One region of the Cytobacillus sp. C11.1 genome, then DNA from elsewhere that is predicted to be linked to it. Evidence: a T-box and tRNA genes for the amino acid it is inferred to sense, from the RefSeq annotation. Region 1 holds a T-box; the other holds one or more tRNA genes.

Region 1 (9,255 bases):
CTGGCTGAAACCAGACCGCTATACGTTCTGGTATAGTTATTTGGCCAAGGTCTATTCAATCCAGGAGCAAGGTATAATGGCACATCCGGTAAAATTGTTCCGGGAGCTGACTTTCCCAGCTCCATTGCAGGTGCATACACGAGCAGCGGCTTCATGGTTGACCCATTTTGTCTAACAGCGTTTGTAGCATGGTTCAATTGTTCGCGTTTGTGATCGCGGCCTCCGACAAAGCTGATAATTTTTCCCGTCTTATTTTCAATTAAAATAGCACCGACTTGTACAGGTTCCATGATTTGCTTGTTCTCACCTGTTTCAGGGTCCTTAACTGTCTCTGGTTTGTCAGGTCCGTAATAAGGGTAGTTATCTTTTACCTGCTGCATTTTATCATAAATTTCTTTGTTAATTGTCGTGTGAATCTGATATCCATTCTGGCGGATTGTCCGGTCTGCAAGGGTTTTATATTCCTCTCGCAGTGCGTCATCTTCTTTTAAGTCCTGCTCTTCATAACCATCGTTTTTCGCTAGAATCGTGGTCATGATGTTTACGGCACGCTCTTCAATTTCAAATGTTAAGTACGGATATTTTTCTAAAGGACTTGCTGAAGGATCTGCAAAATCCTTTGTCAGGTCGTAAGCCAGAGCTTCTTCATATTGTTTCTGGTCAATCTTGCCGTCGTCGTACATTCTTTTCAGAACGGTTTTCATCCTTGAGAATCCTGGTTCCAGATTCTCCTTAACGGTTCCTTCCCTTGTAAAAGGAGTATAGCCGAATGGGCTCTGCGGAAGTCCGGCAATAAAAGCAGCCTGCGGCAAGGTCAATTCTTTTGCGCTTACCCCAAAAATTCCCTTGGAAGCAGCTTCAACACCGGCAATATTCCGGCCGGAAGCATTTCTTCCAAAGGTGGAAACATTCAGGTATGCTTCCAGAATTTCCTTTTTATCAAAGAATTTCTCAAGGCGCAATGCTAATAGTATCTCTTTTGCTTTTCGTTCAAATGAAACTTCATTCGTTAAAATTTGGTTCTTAATCAGCTGCTGTGTTAATGTACTTCCGCCTGATTGAACAGATGAATTAGTTACTTCCTGGAACAGTGCACGCATAATCGCTTTTGGCACCACTCCGTCATGCTCGTAAAAATATTCATCTTCGGTAGCCACAACTGCGTTTATCAAGTGTTCTGAAACATCCTCAAGCTGAACTTCCTCCCGTTCAAGGTCAGTCCTTAGCTTGCCTAAATACACATTATTCGCAAAATAAACTTCCGATGTTTCTTCATAATCGTAAATATCCTTTTTCATGCTTGCATAGGATCGTATTGGCTCGTCCTTTACAAGTGAGGCAAAATAACCCGCACCGAGACCTCCGGCAAATGCACCGCCAATGACAGCCAAAATAATAAACAGCAAGGCTAAATTCCAGACAACCTGGTAAGTTATGCTGGCCCCTTTAGCTGCTTTTTTATTGCCGGAGAGGCCTGGAGTTTGCCTCAATTTATCAATAAGTATTTGAAACTTTTCTTTCATCGTATCAATCCCCCTAAAATCACATCTATTATAGCATAAAGTGAAACTTCCAACAGCGTGTTTTCTGCTGTTGGTTAGTTGAACCAATCGGGCTTTTACGGGCAGTTAGTTCGGAAAAACTGACTAATTACCTACTAAAACCTACTATTCTGAAGTTACTGCCCGTTAATCTGCGATAAAGTGAAACTTCCAACAGCGTGTTTCCTGCTGTTGGTTAGTTGAACCAACCGGGCTTTTACGGGCAGTTAGTTCGGAAAAATTGACTAATTACCTACTAAAACCTACTATTCTGAAGTTACTGCCCGTTAATCTGCGATAAAGTGAAACTTCCAACAGCGTGTTTTCTGCTGTTGGTTAGTTGAACCAATCGGGCTTTTACGGGCAGTAGTTCGGAAAAACTAACTGATTACCTATTAGAAGACTACTTTTCCGAAGTTACTGCCCGTTAACCTGCGATAAAGTGAAACTTCCAACAGCGTGTTTTCAGCTGTTGGTTAGTTGAACCAATCGGGCTTTTACGGGCAGTTAGTTCGGAATAACCTAATCTTTAACTAAATATATAGTCCTTTCTCCGAAGTTACTGCCCGTAAATTTCCTTTTTTTGAAAAGGTATTTGACATTTGGCTGATTTTTATGATAAAAATGGTTTATCTTAGTCATAGACGTAAGAAACATAATTTCTGTTTCAAAAAATACTATATGGGCATTGATGGGAACCCAGTAATGCTTCTATCCCTGTTTCAGAAAGCCGGCGGCCGCTGCGAGCCGGTACAAATAGAAGGATGAATTACCTCCCTGAGCTTTCACTGTGAACCTGCACAGCAGTTATAGCGGTGAACGGTTAATCCGTTATCATGGCAAGAGTGGAGGGCTTTTGTCCTCAATTTGGGTGGTACCGCGCAATTTAAATCATGCGTCCCTGCTATGTGCAGGGGCGCTTTTTGTATGTGGAAATTGCAACCATCTTTGCCTGGGGAACTACATTTTAACTATTTCGTTACAGTTTAATCTAGGAGGAATTTAACAATGAATTTAATTGAAGATTTGCAATGGAGAGGGATTGTCTACCAGCAAACAGATGAAGAGGGGATCCAGAATATCCTTGATAAAGAAAAGGTCTCTTTATACTGTGGTGTGGACCCTACCGCAGACAGTATGCATATTGGGCATCTTCTGCCATTTTTAACTTTAAGGCGTTTTCAAAAAGAAGGACACCGTCCAATCGTTCTTGTTGGAGGTGCGACTGGTCTAATTGGAGATCCGAGCGGCAAAAGTGAGGAACGCAAGCTGCAGACTCTTGAGACTGTTCAGCATAATGTGGATTGTATCCAGAGCCAGTTAAAGAGAATCTTTGAATTTGATAGTGAAAATGGAGCCATCATGGTGAATAACTATGACTGGGCAGGATCAATGGATATCGTTACATTCCTCCGCGACTACGGAAAGCATGTCGGTGTCAACTACATGCTTGCAAAAGATACGATTTCCTCGAGATTGGAAACAGGGATTTCTTTCACTGAATTTACTTACACGATCTTGCAGGCAATGGATTTCCTTCATTTATATGAAAGTCATAACTGCAAGATGCAAATTGGCGGAAGCGACCAATGGGGCAATATTACAACAGGGCTTGAACTAATCCGTAAAATGGCGCCAGAAGGCTCAAAAGCTTATGGACTGACAATTCCTCTTGTAACAAAAGCAGATGGAACCAAGTTTGGGAAAACGGAAAGCGGAGCAATCTGGCTTGATCCCGAAAAGACATCTCCATACGAGTTCTACCAATTCTGGATTAATACTGCTGATGCTGATGTTATTAAATACTTAAAGTTTTTCACATTCATATCTCGAGAAGAAATTGAAGAGCTTGAAAAAGCTGTTCAGGAAGAACCGCATCTCCGCAAAGCACAGAAAGCCCTTGCAGAAGAAATGACTCGCCTGATCCATGGCGATGAAGCTTTGGAGCAGGCAATTAAAATTACTGCTGCACTTTTCAGCGGGGATATTAAGAATCTTTCTGCTTCTGAGATTAAACAAGGCTTTAAGGATGTTCCTTCCTATGAGCATTCAGATGGCGGAGAAGTTGGTATCGTTGATTTACTGGTGGCGGCCAAGATTTCACCATCTAAACGCCAAGCCCGTGAAGATGTTACAAATGGCGCCGTTTCTGTCAATGGTGAGCGTGTAACAGAACTTGATTACGTTCTTTCGGAAAAAGACAGGATTGAAGGCCAATTTACAGTCATTCGCCGTGGAAAGAAAAAATATTTCTTAATAAAGTACTAAAACGAAAGCCCTCCGGTTGAAGGAGGGCTATTCTTATGTTAACATTTGACGTCATTTCGGTGGTTAACAACGAAAACCCGTTACAATATCTAAAGGCAGTTAATATCGTCGCTTAACGACGATAATTGCGCCCATGAGCAGATCGACGATAGTAGCTGGAAAAGAAAAATATGGTAGCTAATGGAGTTGATAATTCCTCTCGCGGTTCGCTGAGTGCCTGGAGCGGAAACAACAGTCAGGCTTAACAGAGCCTAAAATAAAAAAACTGCCGACATATATCGGCAGTTTTTAAATGAATATTAACGAGAGTAGAATTCAACGATTAGAGATTCGTTGATTTCAGCTGGAAGTTCAGAACGCTCAGGCATACGAGTGAAAGTTCCTTCTAGCTTGTCTGCATCGAAAGATACGAAGTCAGGAACGAAGTTATTAACTTCAATTGCTTCTTTAACGATGTCAAGGTTGCGAGATTTTTCGCGAAGTGTGATTGTTTGACCAGGTGCAACGCGGTATGATGGAATATCAACACGAGCTCCATCAACCATGATGTGGCCATGGTTAACAAGTTGGCGAGCCTGACGGCGAGTACGTGCAAGACCTAAACGGTATACAACGTTGTCAAGACGTGATTCTAAAAGAATCATGAAGTTTTCACCGTGTTTACCAGGCATTTTGCCTGCTTTATCAAATAAGTTACGGAATTGACGCTCATTTACTCCGTACATATGACGAAGCTTTTGCTTTTCTTGCAATTGCAATCCGTATTCAGATAATTTTCTGCGTTGGTTTGGACCATGTTGTCCAGGAGCGTAAGGACGCTTTTCTAATTCTTTACCAGTACCGCTTAGAGAGATTCCAAGGCGGCGGGATAATTTCCAGCTTGGACCAGTATAACGAGCCATTTAAGACTCCTCCTTTTGTGTTTTTATTTTGGTAAAATAAAAACAGAAACAGATGTGCACAACAATCAAGACCATTTTGTTTTCATGTACCTTCGCCCTAGCAGCAGAGGGTTACACAGTACCCCATCCCCAGAAATGCTTGTCGCCGATGGCGCCTGAAGCTAGACAAAACTAACTTCAAAGCTCTGGTTGAGGAACAAAATGAGTACATCAAGGTGCTCACATAGGCTGCAATATTTTACACAAGGAGTATTATATAATTTTTATTGGATATAAGTCAAGGTGTTATCGCTTATTTATCTCTAAGTTTATTGAATGGTATATGCAATTATATATGAGAAATAAGGACTATGCTATTTTTTGCGTGAAATTATTAAACAACTAAAGAGTCATTTGGAAAGATATGATATAATAAAGAAAAAATTGGAATAGATCCGAAGTGGTCTTAATGAATGAAGGAAGAAATGAAAAGCGGATACGCTTTTTTTAATTTTGGTTTATTTTTATAGCTGCTGCATGATTTTATAGCAGCAGATCACAGAATGTATGGACTCCCCAATTAACTCATTGGCTAAACTCAGTTAATCGCCCAAAAGCAGCAAACTTTATGAAAACAGCCTTTTAATTTTAAATAGAAGATTCTGCGGATGGTCAGTTGCTTTGGCTGATTCTTTCTGAAGAAGATATTAAAATTACGCAAATTGAAACGATATAGCCATAAAGTTTTCGAAATAGAATTGTCTGGTTAGCTATAATGGTTTTATTGATTTAATAATTCCTGATCTGAAACAGTTGATAGGTGATGATGGAGATGGATACGCTCGAACGCCAAATCATTTTTAAATTGAAAAGCCGTTTCTTTGATATTATCGATACAGAGACCGGTTTTTTTCATTATGAAAAACTGCTGGCTGAAATGCTTTCGGCCATAAAAACTCTGACGGGTGCGGAAGAAATTATTTTATATGGCTGGAATGAATGGAAACAGGAGTTTTTTGTAGAAGTTTCGACTAACCCCGGCTATCAGGCACATGCTGTACCGCCTGTTATTTCCTGTGCGGCCCTCAAGGCGCGGGTAAGGAAAAGCAGGGAAATCGGCAGTATGGGCACTGGTACCCAGAGGGAGGAACTAATCCTTCCGTTAATGAAGGATGACCATTTACTTGGCTGTATGATCCTTAATGGGGGACGGGATCTTTTCAAATCCCTGCAAGAAAGTATCTTGCAGGAGCTTAGTAGAGAGTGCGGGCAATTTTTAGATAAAGCCAATGGGCTTGCCAAGATTGTATCGGAAGAAAAACGGTATAAACAGCTGTACAGGGTAACTGAAAAATTTCATTCTTCTATGGATATGGATATGGTGCTGGGAGAGATCATTTATACCTTGCAGGAAGTGTATCCCACCTTTACCTATTATCTATTATTATCCCAGGACAATAGTAATCACGGAGATTTGCCGATTAGGGATCTGGAATATGACAGCGAAAATATAGCAGCCATGCAGGCCTATGTCACAGGGGCTGTTCAATTTGAAGATTCCGTCCAGGAAAAGCGCTCGGTCCTTTATGCCCCGTTAAAAGGAAAACAGGGGGTTTATGGAGTCCTTCAAGTGATCGCGCCAAATACCCTGATGTTTCCTAAAACTGAGGTTAAGTTTATCACACTGCTTGCCAATACGGCAGGAAGTGCACTTGAAAATGCACAGCTTTATCAGCAATCCAAGCGCCTAATAGCAGACCTTCAATTAATCAATGAAACCTCTCATCGCCTGAATTCAAATTTGCGTCTGACGGAAACGATGACGTTTATGTCAGAGCAAATTATGCGTTCATTTGACGCCGATGAAGCTGGTTTTATTCTGGTATCTGAGGAAGGCGTCAATACAAGTGTAATTAATGGGAGTACTGATTTCTTTCACACTAGAGATGCCGATCCTTATATTCGGTATATTAAGGGAAAAATCATTCAGGAGCGCGAATCTCTTTTTATTGGGGATTTCAGCCTGCAAAGCCAGGAATCGATTTCCCATTTTAAATCCATTATGGCGGTGCCAATGGCCCAATCAGGAACATTAAAGGGATTTGCGCTAGTCATGCACCGCTCTCCTTACCATTTTTCATTTGAAACTTTTAAACTGCTGCAATCATTGATTCATCATTCCACTTTAGCCTTCACCAATTCAATGTTAAGGGAAGAGCTGGAAAAGATGGTTGTGACAGATCATTTAACAAAGCTTTACTCCAGGAGCTTTTTGGACGACCGTATACATCAATCAATGAATCAAGACCATGAAGGAACATTTATGCTGATTGATATTGATGACTTTAAAACGATAAATGATACGTATGGGCACCAGGTTGGCGATGATGTTATTATCCAGGTCGCAAATGTAATTAATGGGAATATACGCTGCACTGATATAGGTGCGAGATGGGGTGGCGAGGAGCTGGCTGTTTACCTTCCAGGTGTGTCACTTTCAGCAGGGACAATTATTGCTGAAAGGCTCGTTAAAAAGGTATATGAAAGCTCGAATCCTCAAGTGACCATTTCATGTGGAGTCTCATATTGGTGCAGGGGACGGAAAGACGCCTATTCAACTTTATTTAGAAGAGCAGATCGAGCATTATATACTGCAAAGCATTCAGGTAAAAATAAAGCAGTCATTGAGTCGGCTGAAAATTCATTTATTTAGGGATTGCCATAATACCGCAGGCAGTCCCTTTTTCTATATTAAGGTGGTACTTTTTTTAAAACAAAATACTTTCAAAAGGTAGGCAATTATCATATGCTGAAAGAGAGGTTTTTTTATAGAAATTAATGAAAGCGTTTACATCGAAAGGGAGAGTTATGATGGAAAGGAAACATCATGTAAAGTTTGAGACACAGGTTATCCATGAAGGTTATGATTCAGAAAGGTTTAATGGAAGCCTTGCACCGCCAATTTTTCAAACATCAACTTTTACATTTGAAACTGCACAACAAGGCGAAAAGCGCTTTGCTGGTGAAGAGGAAGGATATATTTATTCACGTCTTGGCAATCCGACGGTTAAAATGCTTGAAGAAAGAATGGCAGCCCTTGAGAAGGGAGAATCTGCACTTGCTTTTGGATCTGGCATGGCTGCGGTATCCGCAGTGCTAGTTGCATTAACTAAAACAGGTGATCACATATTATGCTCTAAGGGCGTTTATGGATGCACATTTGGTTTGCTGGAGATGATGGATGAAAAATATAAAATTAGCCATGATTTTTCCGCCATGGAATCAAAAGAACAGCTTCTGCAGGAAATCAAACCTGAGACAGCCTGCATTTATGTAGAAACTCCGATTAACCCAACAATGAAACTGGTAAACTTGGAAATGGTTGCAGAGGTAGGGAGAGAAAAAGGGATACCTGTTGTAGTCGATAATACTTTCTGTTCCCCATATCTTCAGAATCCGATTGAACTGGGCTGCGATATCGTCATTCACAGTGCAACAAAGTATATAGGGGGCCATGGGGATGTCGTGGCAGGGATTGTCATAGGTCCAAAGAAATTCTTGGATAAAGTTTCAATGACCACTCAAAAAGATATTGGGGGAATTATATCTCCATTTGATGCCTGGCTGCTCCTCCGAGGGTTAAAAACGCTTGCTGTAAGGCTTGACCGCCATTGCGAGAACGCTGAGAAGCTTGCAGGATATCTATTGGAACATTCAAAAGTCGAAAAGATTTATTTTCCGGGTGACAGGAATAATCCCGAGTACGCGATCATGCAAAAACAAATGAGGAAACCGGGCGGGATGATTTCATTTACTTTAAAAGGAGATAAAGAAACAGCCCAGGCATTTATGAATGAGCTAAAGCTAATCAAAATTGCTGTGAGTCTTGGAGATGCCGAGACATTGATCCAGCACCCGGCTACCATGACCCATGCGGTTGTGCCACAAGAATCCCGGGAGCGCATGGGGATTGAAGATACACTGTTAAGACTTTCGGTTGGTCTTGAATCATGGGAAGATATCCGTGATGATCTGGCCCAGGCGCTTGAAAGGATTTAACGTATACAAAAAGGAGATGTCCTGTGAATGGGATCATCTCCTTTATTTTTATAGGTAGGATGCCAGTACTTTTGTAAATTTTTCTAAGTATTCCTGATCGAGTTCATCAAAGCGGTTTTTTTCAGGTGAATCAATATCCAAAACACCTAGCAGATTGCCGTCTTTGATAAGAGGAATAACGATTTCCGACTCAGAAGCCGCATCGCAGGCAATATGTCCAGGGAATTGATGGACATCTTCCACCCGTACAGTTTCCATTTGTTTGGCTGCCGTTCCGCAGACCCCTTTTCCAAGTGGAATCCTTACACAGGCAGGAAGTCCCTGAAAAGGCCCAAGCACAAGTTCTCCTTCTTCCATCAGGTAAAATCCGACCCAGTTTGTACGGTCAAGGAATTGATTGAGCAGCGCAGATGCATTGCTGAGATTGGCAATTTGGTTCTTTTCTCCTTCAAGCAATGCAGAAAGCTGTTTGATGACCAATTTATAATTTTCTTCACGGGTTCCCC
Region 2 (9,255 bases), 1.5 Mb from region 1:
GTGTCTCAGGATCATCCCGCTCCGGATCAAAGCTGATGCTGAGGAATTGGATGTCCTTGCCGATGTATTTCTTTGGAATCCGCTTATACACTTCAGACATATTGACCTCAAGCTCCGGGCAAACCGTTCCGCATGAAGTATACAAAAAGGTAATAAACACATACTTTCCTTCAAACTCGGAAAAAGAATAGGTCCTACCTTTATTATCCTCGAGGATAACATCCGGAAACTGAGGCTTTTCATCCATCAGCTGGTTCACACGGGCAGACTCTGCTGTAAAGGCCTGAAAGCCGTCTGTGCCAATAAAAAACAAGACCACTCCGAATAACAATACAATTAAGCTGGATAAAGCTGTTCTATTCTTTGGAAACATGTTCATCACTTCCTTTTAAAAGAAAGAGACAGCCCAGCCAGCCGAGCTATCTCTTTTTCCTTACCAGGTCTTATATGGAGGTGAACCCGGAGGCGCATTAACGATGAAGTCAACGAGCGGAATGACATACGCCATGCCGACAAGAACAATCATGCACACAATCCATAAGCCCCAGCGCTCTGTCCATCTTGGTGTTGGCGCTGCATCCTCTTCCACTTCCGCTACCGGGAACTCAGTGTTTCCTTTTGGTGCAAAGAACATGAGGTAGAATACTGCATACACCTGGATAAGCACACCGATCATTAGCAAAGTTCCGCCGATCGCCAGGAAGAATAAGTATGGATCCCAGCTTAGAGCCGTTGCATTGTCAAAATAAGTGGAATAAGAAGTTCTTCTTGGTGATCCCAATAATCCGACCCAGTGCATTGCTCCAGACATGATGATCATACCGATGGTCCAAATAATCGTTTGGATAATACCTAACTTGTTAATCTGCGGTGTCAGCACTCTTTTCGACACATAAGGAACAAGCCAGTAGCTGATGCCGAAGAATGTCATCACAACAGACATGCCAAGTGTTAAGTGGAAGTGGCCCACGATCCACATGGTGTTGTGGACAACCTGATTCAATTGGTTTGTGCTTTGGACAATACCGCCCGCTCCGGCAGGGATAAAGGCTGCCATCGCGATAAATGGTGCAAGGAAACGGACATCGCCCCAAGGTAATTTTTTATACCAGCCAACAAGACCTCTTCCGCCTTTCTTTCTGGCTGTACGTTCAAATACCGCAAACATTGCATAAGCAGTCATCAAGGATGGGAAGCCAATTGCCAAACTCATAAATACGTGCATGTATTTCACTGGCTCCGAAATACCAGGGTCAATGATCTGATGGTGGAATCCACCGGTAATATTCATAATAACGAGTGCAATTACCACAATTCTTGTTAAAAGATCATTCCATCTGTGCCCGCCGATGATTTTCGGCACAATAACATACCAGGCAGAAACCGCTGTTAAATACCAGATATTCACGAGTGTATGGCCAAAAGCCCAAAACAGCGTACGCGCAACCATGACATTGATGGTTTCAACCCAGCCGAAAGCCCACGGGATGATTGTAAATACTTCAATTGCAACCGGAAGGCTTCCGAAGAATAAGAGTACAAACACACCTGTTGCAAAGAAAGAGAGAATTGGAATATGCTGTCCAGGATTGCGTTTTCTCCAGCTTGCCACATTGATGAAGGCACCAAATGCGCACATCCAAACCCCTAGGACGATAAATACCAAGCCAATATAGAAAATGGGTGAAGCTGCCATTGGCGGGTAGAAGGTATACATGACAGATGCTTCATTCATTAAAATCGGAATAACAGCTAATACAAATCCGAAAATCTTCATCCAAAAACCGATCCAGGCCATCTTTCTGACCTTCGGAAGCAGGCCGCCCAATGTATGGGATAATCCCGCATAGAAATAGCCAATTGTAAAGAAAGCTGATAAAACTACAACTAAGAGAAGTCCGTGTGCAGTCAATACTTGATAGTAGTTCAGCCAAACTGGCAATTCCAGCATTCCGGCCCGATTCAGACCTTGCAATAGGCCAAGCAATCCGCCCAGCAGGATGGCTAAGAAGGCTACAGATAGGTATGATTTTGTTAATCTCGCATCCTCCAGGCTGATGCCCATGACTTTATTTGCTTTTTCCCTAAAAACTTGTGTATTCCCTGACTTGTTAATAATGGTTTCCACTGTTTCTCCCCCCTTTATTTAACCGTAATCGTTGTGCTCATCATTTGGTGTCCGGCACCGCAGTATTCGTTGCACAAAACTAAATATTCACCTGGCTTGTCGAATTTCTGGGTAATCTTTTGCACATAGCCAGGAACAACCATGGCATTCAAGTTGGTTTCTGCAACCTGGAACCCGTGTACGACATCTTTAGAAGTTAGTGTAAAATGAACGGTTGATCCGGCAGGCACTTCGATTTCGTTTGGTGTAAAACTAAACACCTGCAGCGTCATGACAACTTCATATTCATTCTCGCCAATCTTCTTGATGCCAGGCTGGTCAAACGGTGCTGTTTCATCCACTTTTTGCGGATCAATCCGTTCCCCATAGCTTGGCGGCCCCATTTCTAAAGCAAATGTCTGATAACCCGTAATGAGCATAAATCCGATAATCATCCCAAAACTTAAGAAAAGCCATATCTTCTCAGAGCGATGCATCATTTTTAATCCCCCCTATAATCTGGCCATATACAGGCCATAAACAATTAGATACGTAACAAAGATCCCTAACCCCACAACGGTTACTGAAAAAATGGTCCCCTTCAGCGTGCCATGTTCCTTTGCTGCCTTGCCCCCCTGGATCACTTTTTTCGTTTCCACCTTCCATCATCCCCCTTAAGTTTTTGTTACTTATATCATAATTGAGAACGTTTTTCACAAAAGTGAACTGCATCACACTTATCTCACAACTTTCCCGTTAAAAATAAGGTCCATTATCTAAAAATCCTCAGAGTTATCAACGCTTTACGCCGTTTTCAAACTAATTAAATACATATCTTCAATTTTGCACTGTTCACAAATCGTTCATATTCGTTCCCTTTATCCACGCTTTTCACTTCCACCGGCACGATTCACTTCGATTCGTTCCCTTCACCTTTACTTTTTCACTTCCACCAGCACGATTCACTCCGATTCGTTCCCTTCACCTTCACTTTTTCGTTCCCACCGGCACGATTCACTCCGATTCGTTCCCTTCACCTTCACTTTTTCACTTCCACCGGCACGATTCACTTCGATTCGTTCTTCTTCACTTTTTCACTTCCATTTTTATCTGGGACGGCAAAGCTGAAATTCGATAATAGAAAAGCCTGTCTCTTCCTAAGACAGGCTTTTCTTAACAAATGATCTCCTCTCCATATCTTTCTTTCAATGTAAACAAAAAAACCTAATCCCGTATAGGATTAGGTTGAAAATGGTATGTATAATGGTGGGCCTAAGTGGACTCGAACCACCGACCTCACGCTTATCAGGCGTGCGCTCTAACCAGCTGAGCTATAGGCCCATTTTTGGAGCGGGTGAAGGGAATCGAACCCTCATCATCAGCTTGGAAGGCTGAGGTTTTACCACTAAACTACACCCGCGTTTATAATTAATATTAAAACTACTATATAATTTCCTGCCCTTGCATGCCTCTTTCTCTAAAAGCTTATTCAGGAAGCTGATGCGTCGAGGCAACTCGCTGTTGATTCATGGGAGCGTTGCTCGTGGCTGAGGTTTTACCACTAAACTACACCCGCGTTTACATTGTTTGGAGGCAACACCCGGATTTGAACCGGGGATGGAGGTTTTGCAGACCTCTGCCTTACCACTTGGCTATGCTGCCTTAAAAATGGCTGGGCTAGCAGGATTCGAACCTGCGAGTGACGGAGTCAAAGTCCGGTGCCTTACCGCTTGGCTATAGCCCATTAAAGATTCTTTTAAAAGAAAAATGGGGCGATTGATGGGAATCGAACCCACGAGTGTCGGAGCCACAATCCGATGCGTTAACCACTTCGCCACAACCGCCATCTTCCTACTGGCAGGGGTAGTAGGAATCGAACCCACATCAAAGGTTTTGGAGACCTTCGTTTTACCATTAAACTATACCCCTATATAAATGGTGGAGGGGGGCAGATTCGAACTGCCGAACCCGAAGGAGCGGATTTACAGTCCGCCGCGTTTAGCCACTTCGCTACCCCTCCATCGTCTGAAAAGACTTAGGAAATATGGTGGCTCAGGACGGAATCGAACCGCCGACACAAGGATTTTCAGTCCTTTGCTCTACCGACTGAGCTACTGAGCCGTATTAAATTAATAACCCTAAAGTTAGATAGCTGTGCTTCAAAGCTCTGCGTTCTTTGTTGCAGATTTTAAAAGCATGCCATTCAATGATGCTAAAGCTTCGCAGCTGCATTCTTTTAAAATCCTCTACCGACTGAGCTACTGAGCCATTTATCTATTTAGTTTAAAAATGGCGGTCCGGACGGGACTCGAACCCGCGACCTCCTGCGTGACAGGCAGGCATTCTAACCAACTGAACTACCGGACCAGATTGCGGGGGCAGGATTTGAACCTGCGACCTTCGGGTTATGAGCCCGACGAGCTACCGGACTGCTCCACCCCGCGATAATAGTATTTATGTGATTTTTCTATGCTCACATACAGCATAAGGACTGTCCCGATCTTAGGATGCTTAATCAAGCAGCAGCTCGATCGGTACAACTCGCAGTTTTTTCAGTGAAGTAACGCTCGTTGCTCCACCCCGCGATAATAGTATTAAAATAATGGAGGAGGAAAGGGGATTCGAACCCCTGCGCGGTTTGACCCGCCTGTCGGTTTTCAAGACCGATCCCTTCAGCCGGACTTGGGTATTCCTCCGAAATATTAAGATCAAAGATCATAATGGTAGCGGCGGAGGGGATCGAACCCCCGACCTCACGGGTATGAACCGTACGCTCTAGCCAGCTGAGCTACACCGCCAAAATGATTAAATTTTATGGTGGAGCCTAGCGGGATCGAACCGCTGACCTCCTGCGTGCAAAGCAGGCGCTCTCCCAGCTGAGCTAAGGCCCCATGTTTTATAAATAAAGTGTCGCTGGTCGGGAAGACAGGATTCGAACCTGCGACCCCTTGGTCCCAAACCAAGTGCTCTACCAAGCTGAGCTACTCCCCGTTTTTATGGCGCGCCCGAGAGGAGTCGAACCCCTAACCTTTTGATCCGTAGTCAAACGCTCTATCCAATTGAGCTACGGGCGCAAAATAATGGAGCGGAAGACGGGATTCGAACCCGCGACCCCCACCTTGGCAAGGTGATGTTCTACCACTGAACTACTTCCGCTTAAAAATGGTGCGGGTGAAGGGAGTCGAACCCCCACGCCTTGCGGCGCCAGATCCTAAGTCTGGTGCGTCTGCCAATTCCGCCACACCCGCAATATTAAATTAAAATGGTGAGCCATGAAGGACTCGAACCTTCGACCCTCTGATTAAAAGTCAGATGCTCTACCGACTGAGCTAATGGCTCATACTTTGATATGAATTCCTAAACTACATTTGCATAGTGCTCCAAAGCCCTGCGTTCTTTGTTGCAGATTTTAAAAGTTGCTATTCGAGGATGGTTTGCTTCGATGCTGCAAATTTTAAAATCCTCTACCGACTGAGCTAATGGCTCGTCCAAAAAATATGGTGGAGGATGACGGGATCGAACCGCCGACCCTCTGCTTGTAAGGCAGATGCTCTCCCAGCTGAGCTAATCCTCCAAATGGTGACCCCTACGGGATTCGAACCCGTGTTACCGCCGTGAAAGGGCGGTGTCTTAACCGCTTGACCAAGGGGCCATCTCATAATTTGGCAAAATAAATACCCCGTTTGGGGTTCGCCTAGCAACGTCCTACTCTCACAGGGGGACAGCCCCCAACTACCATCGGCGCTGAGAAGCTTAACTTCCGTGTTCGGTATGGGAACGGGTGTGACCTTCTCGCTATCGTCACTAGACTATATTTTTTTAGAAGGTTTGTTCCTTCAAAACTAGATAATGCATGAAGAAGTGTTGCCGAGTATCACCAATAACTTGGTTAAGTCCTCGATCGATTAGTATCAGTCAGCTCCACATGTCGCCACGCTTCCACCTCTGACCTATCAACCTGATCATCTTTCAGGGATCTTACTAGCTTGACGCTATGGGAAATCTCATCTCGAGGGGGGCTTCATGCTTAGATGCTTTCAGCACTTATCCCTTCCGCACATAGCTACCCAGCGATGCCTTTGGCAAGACAACTGGTACACCAGCGGTGCGTCCATCCCGGTCCTCTCGTACTAAGGACAGCTCCTCTCAAATTTCCTGCGCCCACGACGGATAGGGACCGAACTGTCTCACGACGTTCTGAACCCAGCTCGCGTACCGCTTTAATGGGCGAACAGCCCAACCCTTGGGACCGACTACAGCCCCAGGATGCGATGAGCCGACATCGAGGTGCCAAACCTCCCCGTCGATGTGGACTCTTGGGGGAGATAAGCCTGTTATCCCCGGGGTAGCTTTTATCCGTTGAGCGATGGCCCTTCCATGCGGAACCACCGGATCACTAAGCCCGACTTTCGTCCCTGCTCGACTTGTAGGTCTCGCAGTCAAGCTCCCTTGTGCCTTTACACTCTGCGAATGATTTCCAACCATTCTGAGGGAACCTTTGGGCGCCTCCGTTACTTTTTAGGAGGCGACCGCCCCAGTCAAACTGCCCACCTGACACTGTCTCCCGCCCCGATAAGGGGCGCGGGTTAGAATTTCAATACAGCCAGGGTAGTATCCCACCGACGCCTCCACCGAAGCTGGCGCTCCGGTTTCTACGGCTCCTACCTATCCTGTACAAGCTGTACCAAAATTCAATATCAGGCTACAGTAAAGCTCCACGGGGTCTTTCCGTCCTGTCGCGGGTAACCTGCATCTTCACAGGTACTATAATTTCACCGAGTCTCTCGTTGAGACAGTGCCCAGATCGTTACGCCTTTCGTGCGGGTCGGAACTTACCCGACAAGGAATTTCGCTACCTTAGGACCGTTATAGTTACGGCCGCCGTTTACTGGGGCTTCGATTCAAAGCTTCGCTTGCGCTAACCTCTCCTCTTAACCTTCCAGCACCGGGCAGGCGTCAGCCCCTATACTTCGCCTTGCGGCTTCGCAGAGACCTGTGTTTTTGCTAAACAGTCGCCTGGGCCTATTCACTGCGGCTCATCAGGGCTATTCACCCTAATGAGCACCCCTTCTCCCGAAGTTACGGGGTCATTTTGCCGAGTTCCTTAACGAGAGTTCTCTCGCTCACCTTAGGATTCTCTCCTCGCCTACCTGTGTCGGTTTGCGGTACGGGCACCTTTTCCCTCGCTAGAGGCTTTTCTTGGCAGTGTGGAATCAGGAACTTCGGTACTAAATTTCCCTCGCCGTCACAGCTCAGCCTGTGTGGTAACGGGATTTGCCTCGTTACCGGCCTAACTGCTTGGACGCGCATATCCAACAGCGCGCTTACCCTATCCTCCTGCGTCCCCCCATTGCTCAAACGGTAAAGAGGTGGTACAGGAATATCAACCTGTTGTCCATCGCCTACGCTTTTCAGCCTCGGCTTAGGTCCCGACTAACCCTGAGCGGACGAGCCTTCCTCAGGAAACCTTAGGCATTCGGTGGATGGGATTCTCACCCATCTTTCGCTACTCATACCGGCATTCTCACTTCTAAGCGCTCCACCAGTCCTTGCGGTCTAGCTTCAACGCCCTTAGAACGCTCTCCTACCACGGACACCTAATGGTGTCCATCCACAGCTTCGGTGATACGTTTAGCCCCGGTACATTTTCGGCGCGGAGTCACTCGACCAGTGAGCTATTACGCACTCTTTAAATGGTGGCTGCTTCTAAGCCAACATCCTGGTTGTCTAAGCAACTCCACATCCTTTTCCACTTAACGTATACTTTGGGACCTTAGCTGGTGGTCTGGGCTGTTTCCCTCTTGACTACGGATCTGATCACTCGCAGTCTGACTCCCATGGATAAGTCTTTGGCATTCGGAGTTTGTCTGAATTCGGTAACCCGATGAGGGCCCCTAGTCCAAACAGTGCTCTACCTCCAAGACTCTTACTACATGAGGCTAGCCCTAAAGCTATTTCGGAGAGAACCAGCTATCTCCAAGTTCGATTGGAATTTCTCCGCTACCCACACCTCATCCCCGCACTTTTCAACGTGCGTGGGTTCGGGCCTCCATCCAGTGTTACCTGGACTTCACCCTGGACATGGGTAGATCACCTGGTTTCGGGTCTACGACCACATACTCATTCGCCCTATTCAGACTCGCTTTCGCTGCGGCTCCATCTTGTCAACTTAACCTCGCATGTAATCGTAACTCGCCGGTTCATTCTACAAAAGGCACGCTATCACCCATTAACGGGCTCTAACTACTTGTAGGCACACGGTTTCAGGTTCTCTTTCACTCCCCTTCCGGGGTGCTTTTCACCTTTCCCTCACGGTACTGGTTCACTATCGGTCACTAGGGAGTATTTAGCCTTGGGAGATGGTCCTCCCTGCTTCCGACGGGATTTCTCGTGTCCCGCCGTACTCAGGATCCACTCTGGAGGGAACGAAGTTTCAACTACAGGGCTTTTACCTTCTCTGGCCGGCCTTTCCAGACCTGTTCATTTACCTCGTTCCTTTGTAACTCCGTGTAGAGTGTCCTACAACCCCAAGAGGCAAGCCTCTTGGTTTGGGCTAATCCCGTTTCGCTCGCCGCTACTCAGGGAATCGCGTTTGCTTTCTCTTCCTCCGGGTACTTAGATGTTTCAGTTCCCCGGGTCTGCCTTCCATACCCTATGAATTCAGATATGGATCCTATCCCATTACGGATAGGGGGTTTCCCCATTCGGAAATCTCCGGATCAAAGCTTACTTACAGCTCCCCGAAGCATATCGGAGTTAGTCCCGTCCTTCATCGGCTCCTAGTGCCAAGGCATTCACCGTGCGCCCTTTCTAACTTAACCTACTTCGGCCAATGATCGACTGCGAATCTCTGCGTCAGCTTCGTCACTGTGCTCCTTACGTACTCTCGTACGCTCCGGTGCTCGTTCGGTCGCTTCCTTGATCTTCTTGCCGCTCATCGTCCTCATGGTTTGTGCTCTTACTTGGTTTTAAAAAAACTTACATAAGAGAAAAAAACTAAGATGGCGATTACTCGGTTATTGCTTCTTCATTAACATTATCTAGTTTTCAAGGAACAAAGCTGCTTACTAAATTTCAGCAGTGAGAGATAGTTCTCTCAAAACTAAACAAAAACAGAAACGTCATTTTTATGAAGCAATAATGCTTCA

Evidence for each region. A T-box is a leader RNA that pairs with one kind of tRNA and senses whether it is charged. The one in region 1 lies ahead of tyrS (tyrosine--tRNA ligase), so its partner is inferred to be a tRNA-Tyr.
Region 2: it encodes a tRNA-Tyr, which carries the amino acid that the T-box ahead of tyrS (tyrosine--tRNA ligase) is inferred to sense. The anticodon was not compared.

What each region holds. Positions count from the first base shown of each region.
Region 1 is NZ_CM176935.1:1,886,758-1,896,012, forward strand. It holds gene AC3ZVC_RS09370 (transglycosylase domain-containing protein) at 1-1,523, opposite strand, end outside; T-box leader at 2,221-2,447, shown strand; gene tyrS (tyrosine--tRNA ligase) at 2,550-3,809, shown strand; gene rpsD (30S ribosomal protein S4) at 4,109-4,711, opposite strand; gene AC3ZVC_RS09385 (sensor domain-containing diguanylate cyclase) at 5,523-7,403, shown strand; gene megL (methionine gamma-lyase) at 7,562-8,749, shown strand; gene AC3ZVC_RS09395 (GAF domain-containing protein) at 8,798-9,255, opposite strand, start outside.
Region 2 is NZ_CM176935.1:402,266-411,520, forward strand. It holds gene AC3ZVC_RS02000 (SCO family protein) at 1-373, opposite strand, end outside; gene AC3ZVC_RS02005 (cbb3-type cytochrome c oxidase subunit I) at 434-2,065, opposite strand; gene AC3ZVC_RS02010 (cytochrome c oxidase subunit II) at 2,143-2,607, opposite strand; gene AC3ZVC_RS02015 (hypothetical protein) at 2,620-2,766, opposite strand; tRNA gene AC3ZVC_RS02020 (tRNA-Ile) at 3,372-3,448, opposite strand; tRNA gene AC3ZVC_RS02025 (tRNA-Gly) at 3,454-3,527, opposite strand; tRNA gene AC3ZVC_RS02030 (tRNA-Cys) at 3,696-3,769, opposite strand; tRNA gene AC3ZVC_RS02035 (tRNA-Gln) at 3,777-3,851, opposite strand; tRNA gene AC3ZVC_RS02040 (tRNA-His) at 3,876-3,951, opposite strand; tRNA gene AC3ZVC_RS02045 (tRNA-Trp) at 3,963-4,036, opposite strand; tRNA gene AC3ZVC_RS02050 (tRNA-Tyr) at 4,044-4,127, opposite strand; tRNA gene AC3ZVC_RS02055 (tRNA-Phe) at 4,153-4,228, opposite strand; tRNA gene AC3ZVC_RS02060 (tRNA-Asp) at 4,398-4,474, opposite strand; tRNA gene AC3ZVC_RS02065 (tRNA-Met) at 4,478-4,551, opposite strand; tRNA gene AC3ZVC_RS02070 (tRNA-Ser) at 4,711-4,803, opposite strand; tRNA gene AC3ZVC_RS02075 (tRNA-Met) at 4,829-4,905, opposite strand; tRNA gene AC3ZVC_RS02080 (tRNA-Ala) at 4,923-4,998, opposite strand; tRNA gene AC3ZVC_RS02085 (tRNA-Pro) at 5,022-5,098, opposite strand; tRNA gene AC3ZVC_RS02090 (tRNA-Arg) at 5,105-5,181, opposite strand; tRNA gene AC3ZVC_RS02095 (tRNA-Gly) at 5,189-5,263, opposite strand; tRNA gene AC3ZVC_RS02100 (tRNA-Leu) at 5,271-5,355, opposite strand; tRNA gene AC3ZVC_RS02105 (tRNA-Lys) at 5,371-5,446, opposite strand; tRNA gene AC3ZVC_RS02110 (tRNA-Val) at 5,606-5,681, opposite strand; tRNA gene AC3ZVC_RS02115 (tRNA-Glu) at 5,685-5,759, opposite strand; rRNA gene rrf (5S ribosomal RNA) at 5,800-5,916, opposite strand; rRNA gene AC3ZVC_RS02125 (23S ribosomal RNA) at 5,993-8,928, opposite strand.